Regions from separate parts of the Pantoea sp. sgz302252 genome, predicted to be linked through region 2. Evidence: predicted binding sites of a transcription regulator. Region 2 holds the regulator's gene; each other region holds the start of a gene.
The links. Region 2 encodes PurR, which represses purine synthesis genes. Its sites were predicted from a motif close to CANGCAAACGTTTGCNTG; they were not measured.
Positions count from the first base shown of each region.

Region 1: the regulator PurR is predicted to act here: its motif matches at 1,788-1,805, upstream of tusA (sulfurtransferase TusA).
Region 3: the regulator PurR is predicted to act here: its motif matches at 2,292-2,309, upstream of purT (formate-dependent phosphoribosylglycinamide formyltransferase).
Region 4: the regulator PurR is predicted to act here: its motif matches at 2,107-2,124, upstream of purM (phosphoribosylformylglycinamidine cyclo-ligase).

Region 1 covers NZ_JBLFJW010000014.1:92,956-97,168, reverse strand. The annotation lists gene ACLW56_RS12755 (TRAP transporter small permease) at 1-302, opposite strand, end outside; gene ACLW56_RS12750 (TRAP transporter substrate-binding protein) at 324-1,307, opposite strand; gene tusA (sulfurtransferase TusA) at 1,481-1,726, opposite strand; gene ACLW56_RS12740 (7-cyano-7-deazaguanine/7-aminomethyl-7-deazaguanine transporter) at 2,020-2,685, shown strand; gene ACLW56_RS12735 (DcrB family lipoprotein) at 2,759-3,316, shown strand; gene ACLW56_RS12730 (AI-2E family transporter) at 3,600-4,213, shown strand, end outside.
Region 2 covers NZ_JBLFJW010000004.1:72,248-76,460, reverse strand. The annotation lists gene punC (purine nucleoside transporter PunC) at 1-1,046, opposite strand, end outside; gene punR (DNA-binding transcriptional activator PunR) at 1,160-2,071, shown strand; gene purR (HTH-type transcriptional repressor PurR) at 2,241-3,266, opposite strand; gene ACLW56_RS04485 (YnhF family membrane protein) at 3,560-3,649, shown strand; gene ACLW56_RS04480 (MFS transporter) at 3,820-4,213, shown strand, end outside.
Region 3 covers NZ_JBLFJW010000010.1:116,559-120,771, forward strand. The annotation lists gene ptrB (oligopeptidase B) at 1-1,432, opposite strand, end outside; gene ACLW56_RS10180 (tellurite resistance TerB family protein) at 1,515-2,168, opposite strand; gene purT (formate-dependent phosphoribosylglycinamide formyltransferase) at 2,347-3,525, shown strand; gene ACLW56_RS10190 (bifunctional 4-hydroxy-2-oxoglutarate aldolase/2-dehydro-3-deoxy-phosphogluconate aldolase) at 3,657-4,213, opposite strand, start outside.
Region 4 covers NZ_JBLFJW010000006.1:99,728-103,940, reverse strand. The annotation lists gene ppk1 (polyphosphate kinase 1) at 1-160, opposite strand, end outside; gene purN (phosphoribosylglycinamide formyltransferase) at 372-1,013, opposite strand; gene purM (phosphoribosylformylglycinamidine cyclo-ligase) at 1,013-2,050, opposite strand; partial or broken gene ACLW56_RS06650 (ROK family protein) at 2,307-2,806, shown strand; gene ACLW56_RS06645 (6-phospho-beta-glucosidase) at 2,820-4,213, shown strand, end outside.

The sequences.
Region 1 (4,213 bases), on a different contig from region 2:
AGCAGCATTAAGAGATCAACCAGCCGCGCAGCGACTTTCTGCAACGCGGCAGGTAAACGATCGGTCAGCATGTTCACCGCAATGTGCGCCCCCGCCCGGTACCCCACCGCCGCACCGATAAACGTAAACGTCACCATGCAGATAATCGCCACCGGCTCAGGCCAGGATTCCCCTCGGTTCAGCACATAGCGAGAGAAAATCCCAATCGGGATAACCACCGTCATCATCAACAGCGCCGCACCTGCTACCCACATCGCCAGCATGTACACCTTGTCCATCAGTCGACAAAATTGCTCAGACATATGTCCTCCGTCAGGCAGGAATTACTGAACGTCGGCGATGGCTTTCATCAGATCCTGGTGCTTCTCGCCATAGGCTTTGCGCACCGGTTCTGTCGCCTGCACAAAATAAGCTTTATCGATGGTATGGAACTGCACGCCACCTGCTTTCATTTTCTCCAGCGCTTGCTGGTTGTAGGCATTCCACAGTTCACGCTGTTCCATTTGTGCTTCACGAGCCAGGGTCAGGATTTTTTGCTGTTGGTCTGCGTTCAGCTTGTCCCATTTCACTTTGGAATAGAGCAGCATTTCCGGGGTGATGAAGTGGCCGCTGAGGGTGTAGTTTTTCGCCACCGGCATATAGTTATGCGCGATAAAGGTCGGTGGATTGTTCTCCGCGCCGTCAATGACCCCGGTTTGCATGCCGCTGTAAACTTCACTTACGCCCATCGCCACGGCGTTTGCGCCCATGTCTTTGAGGGTATCGATGGCCACCGGGCTGCCCTGTACGCGGATTTTCATCCCCTTCAGATCTTCCGGTTTCACCACCGGCTGTTTGGTGATGAGGTTACGCGTGCCGGAGTCCATCCAGCCGAGAAACACCAGCTTTGATTTCGGGTTGTTGGTGAGCTTGTCACCAATCTGTTTGCCAATATCACCGTCGATCACCTTATGCATATGATCTTCATCGCGGAACACATACGGCAATGTGAAAGCCTCTACGTCAGGCAGGATCGCCGCCACCGGAGCCATCGACACACGGATCATGTCGATCGCCCCCATTTGCGCCTGCTCAATCATTTGTTTTTCATCACCCAGCACGCCGCCCGGAAAGACTTTGATTTCCAGGTCGCCATGGGTTTGCTGCTTGAGCTTTTCGCCCATATGCTGCACTGCGACCACGTTCGGATACCCTTCCGGGTGAACATCAGCGGCACGGATGGTTTGCGCGCAAACCAGGGAAGAGAAGCAGAGCGTGGCGCTGGACAGGCATAAGGCGGCCACAAATGGCTTTACGGTCATTTTCATCGGTCGTCTCCAGAGGAATTAGTAAAACGCTGTTTTATTTTTGCGTTTAAAAAGTAGCCTGGAGAGAACAATGGGACGGTGAGAGGGGTCACAAAAGAAACAATAATGAAACGACAGTTTAACGATTTGATAACGATAGTTCAGGGCAGATCACAGAATCTGCCCTCACGTACTCAGTGGTTTTTACGAATCAAATACTGATAAGGCAGGCTGTCGGTTTGCTGAGCAATCAGCTCGTGCTCCATGAAACGACAAAAACCCGGAATATCGCGGGTGGTGGCCGGATCGTCGGCGATAATCAGAAGGGTTTCGCCAACAGGCATGGTGCGTACGGTTTTACGCACCATCATTACCGGCTCAGGGCAACGCAGGCCCTGTGCATCCAAAGTGTGGTCCGCCGCAGAAAAAAGCTCGCTCATGGTGTACTCAGTTAGTCAAAAAAACCGCCCTAGTTTACCGCCACCGTTTTGTGACGCAAGGCAGGTTAACGGTTGCGTGAAAATTAGACATTGCAAAGCGCATCAAACGCAGTATCATGCGGCGGTTTTTATGCCCGTCATACTTCAAGCCGCAGGTGCGTTGGCTGCACTCCCTCACCCCAGTCACTTACTTAAGTAAGCTCCTGGGATGAGCTCCCTTGCCGCCTTCCTGCGACTCGAATTATCTAGGGCAATTTGGGTTCCCTCACCCCAACCACTAAAAAGGTCACAATATGACGTCGTTTACTCAAACTCAGCGCGTAAAAGCGTTGTTCTGGCTTTCGCTTTTTCATTTGCTGGTGATCACCTCCAGTAACTATCTGGTTCAACTGCCGGTCTCCATTTTTGGTTTTCACACCACCTGGGGCGCATTCAGTTTTCCCTTTATCTTCCTCGCTACCGATCTCACTGTGCGTATCTTTGGCGCGCCGCTTGCCCGCAAGATTATTTTCGCGGTCATGGTGCCTGCCCTGCTGATTTCGTATGTCGTCTCTTCCCTGTTTTACATGGGTGAATGGCAAGGTTTTGCCGCATTGGGCAGCTTTAACCTGTTCGTGGCGCGTATCGCGGCAGCAAGTTTTATGGCCTATGCGCTGGGGCAAATCCTCGACGTTGGCGTGTTCAACCGCCTGCGCCAAAGCCGCCACTGGTGGCTGGCACCCACAGCTTCCACGCTGTTCGGCAACATCAGCGATACCGTCGCTTTCTTCTTCATCGCTTTCTGGCGCAGCACCGACCCCTTTATGGCGACGCACTGGAAAGAAATCGCGCTGGTCGATTACAGCTTTAAGGTGCTTATCAGCATCGTCTTCTTCCTGCCGATGTACGGCGTGCTGCTCAATATGCTGTTGAAAAAGCTGGCAGATAAGTCTGAAATCCGGGCTTTTCAGCACGGTTAAGAGTTCATTACACAGGTTGTGATAAGATAGCCGGATGTGCCATTAATGGCCGTTTATCGAAAGGAAGATGTCAATGCGCAATTTGGTGAAATATGTCGGTATTGGCCTGCTGGTGATGGGTCTTGCCGCCTGTGATAACAGCGACAGCAAAGCCCCTGCACAGGGCGCATCCGCTGAGAGCAATGCAGCGGCTCAGCCAGTGAGTCTGCTGGATGGCAAACTCAGTTTCTCCCTGCCAGCCGATATGACCGACCAGAGCGGCAAACTGGGCACTCAGGCCAACAACATGCACGTCTACTCTGACGCCACCGGCCAGAAAGCGGTGATTGTGATTGTCGGCGACAACACCAATGAAGATTTGGGTGTCCTGGCTCAGCGTCTGCAAGAACAACAGCGCGGTCGCGATCCACAGCTGCAAGTTGTGACCAACAAATCCATCGAGCTGAAAGGCCACACCCTGCAGCAGCTCGACAGCATTATTTCAGCCAAAGGCCAGACCGCTTACTCCTCCGTTGTGCTGGGTAAAGTGGACAACAAACTGCTGACCCTGCAAATCACCCTGCCTGCTGACGATCAGCAGAAAGCGCAGACCGCAGCGGAAAACATCATCAATACCATCGTCATCAACTAACACAGTCTGCTGACGACAAGGCCCCCGGTTTCGCGACCGGGGGCTTTTTTTTTGTTTCATCGCAAATAAGCGTGAACACATGTGACATCAGCGCTCATGCCGGGTGGCGGCTTCGCCTTACGCCGGCCTACGGATTGTCGCTTTTGTAGGCCTGGCAAGCGTAGCGCCGCCGGGCAATTTACAGCCAAAAAAGGTTCATCGGGCTTCCTTCGGCTTCGCTTTCGGATAGTTACCCCGCAGCAACGCACTACACTTAATGCCGATAGCTGATAAGGAAAGCACCATGAATACATCTGCCGCTGATAAAGCGGGCCTGCATATTTTGTTAAAACTTGCCTCACTGGTGATCATCCTCGCCGGGATCCACGCCGCCGCCGACATTATTGTTCAGCTCTTACTGGCACTGTTTTTCGCCATTGTTCTCAATCCTTTAGTCACCTGGTTTATTCGCCGCGGCGTGTCGCGCCCGGTTGCGATTAGCATTGTGGTGTTCGTGATGCTGTGCGTACTCACCGCCCTGTTTGGCGTGCTGGCGGCGTCAAGCAATGAATTTATTGCCATGCTGCCGAAGTACAACAAAGAGCTGACCCACAAGCTGCTCGCCCTGCAGGATTCGCTGCCATTTCTGCCTATGCACATGTCGCCAGAGCGCATGTTGCAGCGTATTGATTCCGACAAAATGATGACCTTCGCCACCACCATGATGACCGGGCTTTCCGGGGCGATGGCGAGCATTGTCCTGCTGGTGATGACCGTGGTGTTTATGCTATTTGAGGTGCGTCATGTGCCTTACAAACTGCGGTTCGCGCTGGTGAATCCGCAGATTCATATCGCGGGTTTGCACCGCGCACTGAAGGGCGTTTCGCATTATCTGGCGCTGAAAACGCTGATCAGCCT
Region 2 (4,213 bases):
AGGCTTGCGAGGAAGCACAGGCCAAGCTGTAACGTGTTTTGCAGCGCCGCCGCACGGCCCGTCGCCTGTGGGAAAGGACGAAGCGCCTGAGCGACAACAATCGGATAGATTGCCCCGTTTGCCATCGCCATCATGCAGAAAGGAATGAGCAGAGCAGTCAACGAGGTGTCAGCGGCAAGGCCAACGGCGAAGGTAGCAGCCACACTTATCGCAAAAGCGATGAGCAGCCACGGCAGCATTTGCTGACCCTGCCATTTCTGCAACGCGGCGCGACAACCGTAACCGCCAATCAGGAAAGCGATGGTCTGCGGCACATAGCTCAGACCAATCACTGTCGGGCCGTAGCCCATCGCATTCAGAATGAACGGGGAACCGGTCAGCCAGGCAAAAAAGCTCGCTGAGCAGGCCGCGTAGATAAGCACGTTGCCACGATAATCACGAGAACGCAGCAAGGTCATGAACGTCAACGCTTGTTCTTCTTTGTGCGCTTTCTTTACTGGTTTTTTCAGGCGCAGTGCAGGCAGCATCAACATCAACGTGATACCAAACAGCGTGGCGAAAATGGCCTGCCATTCAAAATGGTGCAGGATCCAGCTGCCCAGCAGTGGCGCCAGGGCAGGGGAAAGCCCAACCAGCGGCATAATGGTGGCGAAGATGCGGTTAGTACGCTGCGCAGGATAGTAGTCCGTCACCATCGCTTGCCAGGTCACCGCTGCGGCGCACACCCCCACCGCCTGGATGAAGCGCAGCACAAGCAGCCACGTGGCATCACGAACCCAAAGCATGCCAATACAGCCCACGGCGAAAATCGCGAGGCCAATCAGCAGAATGGGTTTGCGCCCGTAACGATCGGACAGCGGCCCCCACAATAATTGTGCGAAAGCGAACCCGGCGAGGAACAGGCTCAGGCTTGCGCTGACGGCTGCAGCCGGTGTTTGTAAATCATTCTGAATCGCGGCGAAGGCGGGCAGGTACATGTCGGTTGCCAGAAAACCCAGCACGCTTAAGCCTGCCAGCCAGCACAAAAAACCAATTCCTGGTTGCATAGTCATTCTCTTTCTCGTTGCAGGTGGTGATGGCAGCAGAGTGTAGGGAGTGCAACTTCGCTTGTGAAACGCTAATATTTGTCGGGTGGATTCAAAAATTTTGCAGGCAGATTATGTGGTCCGAATACTCTCTTGAAGTGGTGGATGCCGTAGCACGCAATGGTAGCTTCAGCGCGGCAGCGCAGGAACTGCATCGCGTGCCTTCTTCGGTCAGTTATACCGTGCGTCAGCTGGAAGAATGGCTGGCGGTGCCGCTGTTTGAACGCCGTCATCGCGACGTGGAATTAACGCCAGCCGGGGTCTGGTTTCTGAAAGAAGGGCGCTCTGTTATCAAAAAAATGCAGATCACTCGCCAGCAGTGCCAGCAAATTGCTAACGGCTGGCGCGGTAATCTGGCGATTGCTGTCGATAATATTGTCAGGCCAGAGCGAACCCGACAGCTGATTGTCGATTTTTATCGCCACTTTCAGGATGTGGAGCTTTGTGTCTTTCAGGAAGTGTTCAACGGCGTGTGGGATGCGCTCTCCGATGGCCGCGTGGAGCTGGCAATTGGCGCAACGCAGGCGATCCCTGTCGGCGGACGTTATGCGTTCCGCGACATGGGAATGCTCAACTGGAATTGTGTTGTGTCCAGCCGTCACCCTTTGGCGCAGATGAAGGGGCCGCTAAGCGACGATGTGTTGCGCAACTGGCCTTCGTTGGTGCGCGAAGACACCTCTCGTTCATTGCCAAAACGCATTACCTGGCTGCTGGATAACCAAAAGCGCATTGTGGTGCCAGACTGGGAATCTTCAGCAACGTGTCTTTCTGCAGGCTTATGCGTTGGGATGGTGCCAGGGCATTTTGCTCGCCCATGGATCGACAGTGGGGAGTGGGTGGCTCTAGAACTGGAGAACCCGTTTCCGGATGCGGCTTGCTGCCTGACCTGGCAACAGAATGATATGTCACCGGCGTTAACCTGGCTGCTGGACTATCTGGGGGACAGTGAAACGTTAAATAAGGAATGGTTGCAGGAGCCGGCATAACCGGCTCCTGAGTCCGATCACAAATCGCTAACGAGTAAAGCGTTGTTATCCAAAAAAACAAGGAAAATCAATTTATTGATTTTCGGCTGCTCACCACGAAGAAGGAGAAACCACGCTTTTTCCTTCTTTGTCAGCAACTTGAGGAGCCGGCATAACCGGCTCCTGACTCTTAACGGCGGTAATCGCGGAATGGACCGTCGGCGACAGAGCGGCGCTCGATCAAACGAGGATGCACCTCAATTGACTGCGACTCTTCGCGCTTGTTAACGATGCGGTCCAGCAGCATGTCAAACGCCGCTTCACCCAGTGAATCTTTAGGCTGGTGAATGGTGGTCAGCGCAGGGGTAAAGAAGCGCGCGTTGCGCACGTTATCGTAGCCAATCACGGAAATGTCCTGCGGAACGCGCAAGCCCATTTCATCGGCGGCGCACAGTGCGCCCATCGCCATGATATCGCCGCCGCAGAAGACGGCAGTAGGGCGTGGCTGTTGCGCAAGGATTTGCTGCATGGCGCGGTAGCCGGATTCAGGCTCGAAATCACCCTGCACAATCCAGTTTTCCGGGATCTTAACCTGCGCTTCTTCCATGGCTTTCATAAAGCCTGCCAGACGACCCGCGCCGGTATTGCGCTCCATAGGGCCTGGGATCACGCCAATATCACGGTGGCCGCGTTCAATCAGATAACGACCAGCCAGATAGCCGCCCTGGAAAGCGTTATCGTTAACGGAGTCAGTGAAGTCCGCTTTTGATTCGCCCCAGTCCATCACCACCATCGGAATATGGCGATATTCTTCAAGCATATCGAGCACGGATTGCGGGTATTCAGAGCACATCACCAGCAGGCCATCGACGCGTTTTTGCGCCATCATCGACAGATAGGCACGCTGTTTTTCCAGGTTGTTCCAGGCATTCCCCAGAATCAGGGTATAGCCCTTTTCGAAGCAGTTTTTCTCAACGGCTTCGATAATTTCCGCAAAATAGGCGGCTTCGCTGCTGGTTGCCAGCAGACCAATGGTTTTGGTGTGGTTCACTTTCAGGCTGCGAGCCACGGCGCTTGGGGAGTAATGCAGCTCTTTAATGGCCGCCCATACCGCGTTGCGGGTCTCTTCCGCAACGAAACGCGTCTTGTTAATTACATGTGATACAGTTGTAGTGGAAACGTTTGCGCGCTTCGCTACATCTTTAATTGTTGCCATTCGCTCTCACTCCAGACCCTTTCCTTACGCCTGATTATCGACACGAAAACGTTTGCCTTTACACACCCTGAGTGCAATTCATTTCAATTGCGGTACGCCGGGAAACAACACAGGACGACGGGAGGGGGTCAATGGCTGCTACGCTTTTAAATTAGCGTGGAATTTTGTCTGATTCTGAGGCAAAGGGAAAGAGAAAAATCGTTATGGGCCGAAAACCTGGAAGATTTTTACGCTTAACTGTGCAAAAATGAGCAAGCTCACTTTTGTTGTGGGGATTAAAAGGAGAAAAATTGATGAGTACCGACCTGAAGCTCTCGTTGATGACGACCGTTTTTGCCCTGGGTGTGATCATCATTGGCGCACTGACCGCAGTCCTGCACTGATTTACGCGGAGGAGGCCCGCGCCTCCTCCGTGACGCCCTTCCTTAGATTGTTATCAATTTCGCAAAAATCTTTTGCCATTTCGTTCACTTTTGTTTTTTTGTGATTGATGTCATGCTTTTGACTTCTGCTGTCGCGCCATCACTTCAGGATGGCTTACCGGAGTCACAACATGAAAATCAACTTTCCCCTGCTGGCACTGGCAATCGGGGCTTTTGGTATTGGCACCACGGAATTCTCTCCGATGGGGCTGCTGCCCGTTATCGCTAAAGGGGTCGATGTCTCCATTCCTGTCGCGGGGATGCTGATCAGCGCGTATGCCATCGGCGTGATGATTGGTGCGCCGCTGATGACGTTGCTGCTGTCACATCGTGCTCGCCGTAATGCACTTATCTTCCTGATGGCGATTTTTACCCTCGGCAATGTGCTCTCGGCCATCGCACCGGATTACACCATGCTGTTGCTTTCTCGCATCATTACCAGCCTTAATCATGGCGCTTTCTTTGGCCTTGGGTCGGTGGTGGCCGCAAGCGTAGTGCCGAAACATAAACAGGCCAGCGCCGTCG
Region 3 (4,213 bases), on a different contig from region 2:
CAAACACAAAACCCCGGTCGAGCAGGCTTAAACGACTGCTGCTGAAATCGGCGTCCATACTGGCACCATAAGAACCGTAGCCATACACCAGCAAAGGATTTTTGCCCTGGCGGAAATGCTGGCGGTGATAGACCAGCGAGACAGGCACCTCGACACCATCACGCGCTTTGATCCACAAATGCTCGCTGCGATAGAGGCTTGCGTCAAAACCCTTCACTTCCTGCTGCTTGAGCACTTTACGCTCGCCGGTATCCATATTCAGCTCAAACAACGTGTCTGGCGTTGTCATCGATGAATAACCGTAACGCAGGCGTGAAGTATCTGATTCAGGGTTGTAGGCCACCCAGGTGACATAAGCCGGATCGTCAAAGGCGATGCCCGTGACTTCGCGGGTTTTACGGTTAATTTGCCTCAGGCTGGTCAGCCCACGCTGGCGCTCTTCCACCACCAGCCAGTCCGTAAACAGGGTAAAGCCTTCAAGCATCACATCATCACGCGCCGGGATCAGCGTTTCCCAGCGGCTTTCGTCGCGAACAGAGGTGCGATAGAGGCCAAAGTTTTTCCCGTCACGGTTAGAGCGAAGATAAAAATTGTGCTGGAAATGGTCGACGCTGTACTCATGATCTTTGCGACGAGGCAGGAAACAGATCGGCTGTGCATCCGGCATTTCGGCATCCAGCAGCAGCACTTCGCTGGTGGTGGCACTTGAAAGGTAAATGATCACATAGTGCTTCGAGCTGGTTTTATGCAGGCTGACGTAAAACATGTCGTCCTGTTCTTCATACACCCTTTCGTCTGCGCTGACCGGCATCCCAACGGTATGCCGCCATACCTGATAGGGCAACAGCGTGGTCGGGTGTTTACGCACGTAATAAATCGTTTGTGAATCGTTACCCCACACAAATTCGGGCTCGATGTTCTCCAGCGTTTCCGGGTACCAGTTCTCGGTTTCCAGGTTGCGGATGCGCAGGCCATACTGGCGGCGCGAAAGATAGTCTTCCGTTAAAGCCATCAGGGTATTGTCTGGCGAAATGCCCAGCCCGCCGAGGGTATAAAACTCACTGTGCGCCGCACGCTGATTGCTGTCGAGCAACAGCTCCCATTCATCCCATTCTTCTTTCTGAACAGACTGACGCTGATAGAGCGCATACTCGCAGCCCGGTTCATAAATCTGCCGGTAGCGATACCCGTTCTTCGTATAAGGTGCAGAAACCTCGCGCTGTGGAATACGATCAACAATCTCCTTCAGCACCTTATCTTGCAGGCTACGCTGTGAAGCCATCACTTCACGCCCGTAGGCATTTTCCTGCTTCAGATAGTCGAGTACCGCTGGCTGCGAACGATCATCGTCGCGCAGCCAGAAGTAATTGTCGGTTCGTGTGTCGCCATGCAAGGTCATGACGTGGGGAATGCGTTTGGCTTTTGGTGGCATGTCGTTGTTCTTCTGCGTAATACATTTACCCTAAGGGTGGCAAATGTGCAGAACGATGCAAGCGAAACCTGCCAATGTGACGTTAAACGGCTTGTTTTTGTGCCTTCAAATCGGCTTCGATACCGTCCCGAACGTCCTGAGGGATTTTCAGTGCATCGCCCAGCGCGTTGAGATAACTGCGTTCCATAAAGTGATCAATATCGATGGCAGCACAGCTGAGGAAATAAAGCTCCAGCGCTTCCTCTTCATTGCGGACATCACGGGCCAGAAGTTGAGGATCTAATGGCTGAGCAATGGCTTTCTCCACCAATTGACGCCCCTGTGATTCCACACCCGCTTCCTGCAACTGCTGCTCGATGGCGGCACGTTCTTTGTCGTCAATATGCCCATCACTCTTGGCAGCAAACACCAGGGCGTAAATCAGACGCTCCGTTCGCACATCCACAGGGCTAGTTTGTTGCCCGAACTGCGGTTCACCCTGATGCGCCGTTCTCACTTTATCTTTGTATTTATTCCACAACACGGTACCAGCCACCGCCCCGCCGCCAACCAATAACGCGCCCGTGCCGTATTTGGCTAACAGTTTGCGGGAAGATTTGCTGGACACCAGCAAGCCGGCAAGGCCGCCGAGTGCGCCAGGCACCAGCAGTTTGCTAAGCCCCTGCTCGCCAGAAGGCTGAGCAGAGGAAGAAGATTGACCGAGTAAAGACTGGAGTTGATTGAGCCAGTTAGCCATGATTTCCTCGCGGCGCAGTGATGAATGCTTTCAGACTAAGCGAGACGATGTAAGGTTTCGTCTGGGCTGACTAAAGATACGCAAAGTCCCCGGCCTCATCGTCTGCTATTCTGCGGGAAGACAGACGCAAACGTTTTCGTATATACTGACGGCCACTTTTTTACTGTGGAATTTCGTTATGACTGTACTAGGCACCGCGCTGCGTCCGGCGGCAACTCGCGTAATGTTATTAGGCTCTGGCGAGCTGGGAAAAGAAGTGGCCATTGAGTGTCAGCGTCTGGGCATTGAAGTGATTGCCGTTGACCGTTACGCCGATGCACCAGCGATGCACGTCGCGCACCGCAGCCACGTCATTAATATGCTCGATGGACAGGCGCTTAACGCACTGGTTGATCAAGAAAAGCCCGATTTCATCGTGCCGGAAATTGAAGCGATCGCCACCGATATGCTGATTGAACTGGAACAAGCCGGGCAGCAGGTGGTTCCCTGCGCTCGTGCGACGAAGCTCACCATGAACCGCGAAGGCATTCGCCGCCTCGCCGCAGAAGAGCTGAAGCTGCCTACGTCCAGCTACCGTTTTGCGGACAGCGAAACAGCATTCCGTGATGCCGTGGCAGAGATTGGCCTGCCTTGCATCATCAAGCCGGTGATGAGTTCATCGGGTAAAGGCCAAAGCTTTATCCGCACGGAAGATCAGCTTAGCGCCGCCTGGCAATATGCCCAGCAAGGTGGGCGTGCGGGTGCCGGTCGAGTGATTGTAGAAGGTGTGGTTAAGTTTGATTTCGAAATTACCCTGCTGACCGTCAGTGCCGCAGATGGTGTGCATTTTTGTGCCCCTGTCGGCCATCGCCAGGAAGATGGCGATTACCGCGAATCCTGGCAGCCACAGCAGATGAGCGCGCTGGCACTGGAGCGTGCGGAGGCAATCGCCCGTGAAGTGGTGCTGGCGTTAGGCGGTTACGGCTTGTTTGGCGTCGAGCTGTTCGTCTGCGGCGACGAGGTTATCTTCAGCGAAGTCTCACCACGCCCGCATGACACCGGAATGGTGACGCTGATTTCACAGGATCTGTCTGAGTTCGCACTGCACGTTCGCGCGTTCCTGGGTTTACCGATAGGCGCGATTCGTCAGTACGGCCCGTCGGCCTCGGCGGTGATCCTGCCTGAAATGACCAGCAATAATGTCAGCTTCGGCAATCTTGAAGCCGCTGTTGGAGCGGATGTGCAGTTGCGCCTGTTTGGCAAACCGGATATCGACGGTACGCGTCGTTTGGGCGTGGCGTTAGCCGTGGCAGAGGATGTGGAAACGGCGGTTGAAAGGGCGAAAACAGCGGCAGGAAAAGTCAGGGTAAAAGGCTAAAAAAATGCCCGGTGGCGCTTACGCTTACCGGGCATTAAATTGGGTGCGGTCTGATGCCCTCACCCCGTCCCTCTCCCACGGGAGAGGGTGCACACACTAAAAAACCTTCTTAGAAAGAAGGTTTTTGCAGTTTATTTCGCGCCTTCAACCGCTTCGCGAGCAATTTTGGTGATGCGGTCGTAATCGCCAGATTCCAGCGCGTCGGCTGGTACCAGCCAGGAACCGCCGATGCACAGCACGCTTTTCAGCGCCAGGTAGTCACGGTAGTTCGCAGGTGAGATGCCGCCAGTTGGGCAGAAACGGATGTGCGCGAACGGACCGGCAATCGCCTGCAGTGCTTTAGTGCCGCCGTTAGCTTCCGCCGGGAAGAATTTGAACTCTTTCAGGCCGTAATCCATGCCCAGCATCAGTTCAGACACAGTGCTGATCCCTGGGATCAGTGGGATAGTGCCTTCGGTAGCGGCTTTCAGCAGGGGCTCAGTCAGGCCCGGGCTGATGGCAAACTGCGCACCAGCTTCGGTCACTTCTTTCAACTGCTGAACGTTAGTCACGGTACCTGCACCGACGATAGCGTCCGGCACTTCTTTCGCAATGGCGCGGATAGCGTCCATTGCACATGCAGTACGCAGCGTCACTTCCAGTACGCGCACGCCACCGGCAACCAGCGCTTTCGCCATTGGCACCGCGT
Region 4 (4,213 bases), on a different contig from region 2:
AACGCACCTTGTAGAACTCATCGAGGTTATTCGAATAGATGCCCAAAAAACGCATGCGTTCTATCAACGGGTTGCTTTTATCCGCCGCTTCCTGGAGAACTCGCTCGTTAAAAGATAACCAACTGAGTTCTTTTTCGATATAAAGCTTATCCTGACCCATTACGACTTACACTCCGGTTGATTGACGCGGACAGCCTTCACATTATGGCGAGCTTTGACCTGATATGTCCAATTGTGCCAGCAAAGTATGACAGTTAATTTTTTCTGGGGGATATTAAGGCGTTGAGGCGTTCAAATGCCTGGCGGCGCTGCGCTTGCACAGGCCTACGGTTTGGTAGGTCGGGTAAGCGTAGCGCCACCCGACAATCGGATCATTCTTCGGAAGCGTAACCCTGCTCAGGTAACTGAACGCCATCCAGCCAGGCGGAATTGCCTTTCATTTCCAGACGCCCATCCACAAACCAGCTCACCACTAAAGGGTAAATGGCGTGTTCCTGGTGCTGAACGCGATCGGTGATTTCCTCTTCCGAATCGCCTTCAAACACCGGGACTTTGGCCTGCAAAATCACCGGCCCGCCGTCCAGTTCATCGGTGACGAAATGCACGGAAGTGCCATGCTCTTCGTCGCCGTTTTCCAGCACCTGGCGATGTGTATTAAGGCCCGGATATTTTGGCAGCAGGGAAGGGTGGATATTCAGCAAACGCCCCTGATAATGCGCCACGAACTCAGGGCTCAGGATGCGCATATAGCCCGCCAGCACCACGACATCCGGCGCGTAAGCGTCGATCTCTTGCATCAGCTCACGATCAAACGCTTCGCGGCTCGGGAACTGGCTGGCGGCCAGCGCGTGTGCCGGGATCTCAGCTTCACGCGCGCGTTCAAGGCCGAACGCATCGGCCTTATTGCTGAACACTGCCCGCAGGGTGCCGTTGATTTTCTTCTGCTTGCAGGCATCGATAATCGCCTGCAAATTGCTTCCGTTGCCAGAAATCAGCACCACAATATTTTTCATTACTTGATGACCACACGCTGTTCAGAATCGGATGCTTTGATATAGCCGATTTTCCACGCGTTTTCACCTTTCTCCGTCATCAGCGCCACGGCTTTGTCTGCTTCAGACGCTGGCAGGGCAATGACCATGCCCACGCCGCAGTTAAAGGTGCGGTACATTTCATGCTGGCTGACGTTGCCGGCTTTTTGCAGCCAGTTGAACACGGACGGCCACTGCCAGGAGGCTTCGTCGATAACGGCCTGAGTGTTGTCCGGCAGCACGCGCGGGATGTTTTCCCAGAAGCCGCCGCCGGTCAGGTGTGCAATCGCGTGAACGTCAACGTTGGCGATCAGATCGAGAATGTTTTTCACATAAATGCGAGTCGGCGCCAGCAGATGGTCGGCCAGTGACTTGCCGTCCAGCTCTTCGGTTTCCGGGTTGCAGCCGCTCACTTCAATGATTTTGCGTACCAGCGAGTAGCCGTTGGAGTGCGGACCACTGGAGCCCAGCGCAATCAGCACATCGCCGTCTGCCACTTTGCTGCCGTCAATGATTTCGGACTTCTCAACCACGCCCACGCAGAAACCTGCCACGTCATAATCTTCGCCGTGATACATCCCTGGCATTTCAGCCGTTTCGCCACCGACCAGTGCGCAGCCCGATTGCAGGCAACCTTCGGCGATCCCGGTGATCACGCTGGAAGCCGTGTCAACGTCCAGCTTGCCCGTGGCGTAGTAATCGAGGAAAAACAGAGGCTCAGCGCCCTGAACCACCAGATCGTTGACACACATCGCCACCAGGTCGATGCCGATGGTGTCGTGACGTTTCAGATCCATCGCCAGACGCAGTTTGGTGCCAACGCCATCGGTACCGGAAACCAGCACCGGCTCACGATATTTTTGCGGCAGCGCGCACAGTGCGCCGAAGCCACCCAGGCCACCCATCACTTCCGGGCGGCGGGTTTTCTTCACCACACCTTTGATTCGGTCAACCAGAGCATTACCTGCGTCGATATCAACACCGGCATCTTTATAGCTGAGAGAGGTTTTGTCGGTCACTGCAAAGTCTCCACGCGATGGCGTTAGCAAATAAAATCGGCGCCATTCTAACAGCCTAAGCAAACGTTTGCGAGCCTGGGCGGTGGATATCTTTTATTGGCGAGTTTTTGCCCGTTTCAGCCGCTTCGACAGGCAAATTTGACCCTGTTCACGAAAATGAAACCGGGTACAGTTTAATGCTTGCAGGTTACTGCCAGAGCACACAATATCCCACTGAAACCGGTTTCTGAAATGGCCCTCAGGAGGAGTGGAACAAATGCACATTGCCGCATTTGATATAGGTGGAACGGCGTTAAAAATGGGGATAGTCACCCAGCAAGGCGAGATCCTCGCCAAGGGAAAAGCGACGATCACCGACAGCGACGGCGATCAAATTCTGCAACACATCATGAGCTGGATAACGTCCCACCCAGAATGCGAAGGCGTTGCCATCAGCGCGCCCGGCTATGTGAATCCTCATACCGGCTTTATCGAAATGGGCGGGGCCATTCGAAAGTTCGATAATTTTGCTATCAAAGCCTGGCTTGAAGAACGTACTCCTCTTCCGGTAGCCATTGAAAACGGCGCCAACTGCGTGCTGCTGGCAGAGCGCTGGCGCGACAAAGCCTCAGAGATGAGCGACCAGGGTTTTTGGCACAGCTGAAACAGCATCTCACGTGGTTTGGTATTGAAGACGACATCGATACCGTCAGCCATGGCAACGACGCCGGTTTACTCGGCGCGGTTTACCATTTTAATCAGCAGTCTGAACGTTAAAGAGGGAGTTGTTATGTCCGGATTTAAACACGATTTTCTGTGGGGCGGAGCCGTTGCGGCGCATCAATTAGAAGGCGGCTGGAAAGAGGGCGGTAAAGGTCCAAGCGTGGCCGATGTGATGACCGCTGGCGCGCACGGCGTTCCGCGTGAAATTACCGACGGCGTGCTGCCAGGGAAAAACTACCCGAACCACAAAGCGATTGATTTCTATCATCGCTATAAAGATGACATCAAGCTGTTCGCCGAAATGGGCTTCAAATGCTTCCGTACCTCTATCGCGTGGACGCGCCTGTTCCCGAAAGGCGACGAGCTGGAGCCGAATGAAGCGGGTCTGACATTCTACGATGACTTGTTCGATGAGTGCCTGAAATACGGTATCGAACCGGTTATCACGCTGTCTCACTTTGAGATGCCGTATTACCTGGTGAAGGAATACGGCGGCTGGCGTAACCGTAAAACTATCGACTTCTTTGTGCGCTTCGCGAAAGTGGCGTTTGAGCGCTATCAACACAAAGTGAAGTACTGGATGACCTTCAACGAAATCAACAACCAGGCAAACTATCACGAAGATTTCGCGCCGTTCACCAACTCTGGCATTAAATATGAGCCGGGCGAAGATCGTGAACCGATTATGTATCAGGCGGCGCATTACGAGCTGGTCGCCAGCGCCCTGGCGGTGAAAATCGCCCGCGAGATTAACCCATCGCTGCAAGTCGGTTGCATGATTGCCATGTGCCCAATTTACCCGCTGACCTGTGCGCCTGACGACATGATGATGGCGATGAACGCCATGCATAAGCGTTACTGGTTCACCGATGTGCACGTCCGCGGCAAATACCCGCAGCATCTGCTGAACTACTTCCAGCGTCGTGGCTTCCAGCTTGATATCACCGAAGAAGACAAAGCGGCACTGAAGCAAGGCTGCGTGGATTACATCGGTTTCAGCTATTACATGTCGTTTGCCACCAAAGCGACCGAAGATAACCCGCAACTGGATTACGACGAAACCAAAGCGCTGGTCTCGAACCCGTACGTGAAGAAATCCGACTGGGGCTGGCAGATTGACCCGGTTGGGCTGCGCTATTCCCTGAACTGGTTCTGGGATCATTACCAGCTACCGCTGTTTATTGTGGAGAACGGGTTTGGTGCCATCGATGTGCGCGAAGCCGACGGCAGCGTCAACGACCAGTACCGTATCGACTATCTCTCTGCACACATCGCAGAAATGAAAAAAGCCGTCGTGGAGGATGGTGTCGATCTGATGGGGTACACCCCATGGGGCTGTATCGATCTGGTCTCTGCCGGAACCGGTGAGATGAAAAAACGCTACGGCTTTATCTATGTTGATAAAGATAACGAAGGCAACGGCACACTTGAGCGCAGCCGCAAGAAATCTTTTGCGTGGTA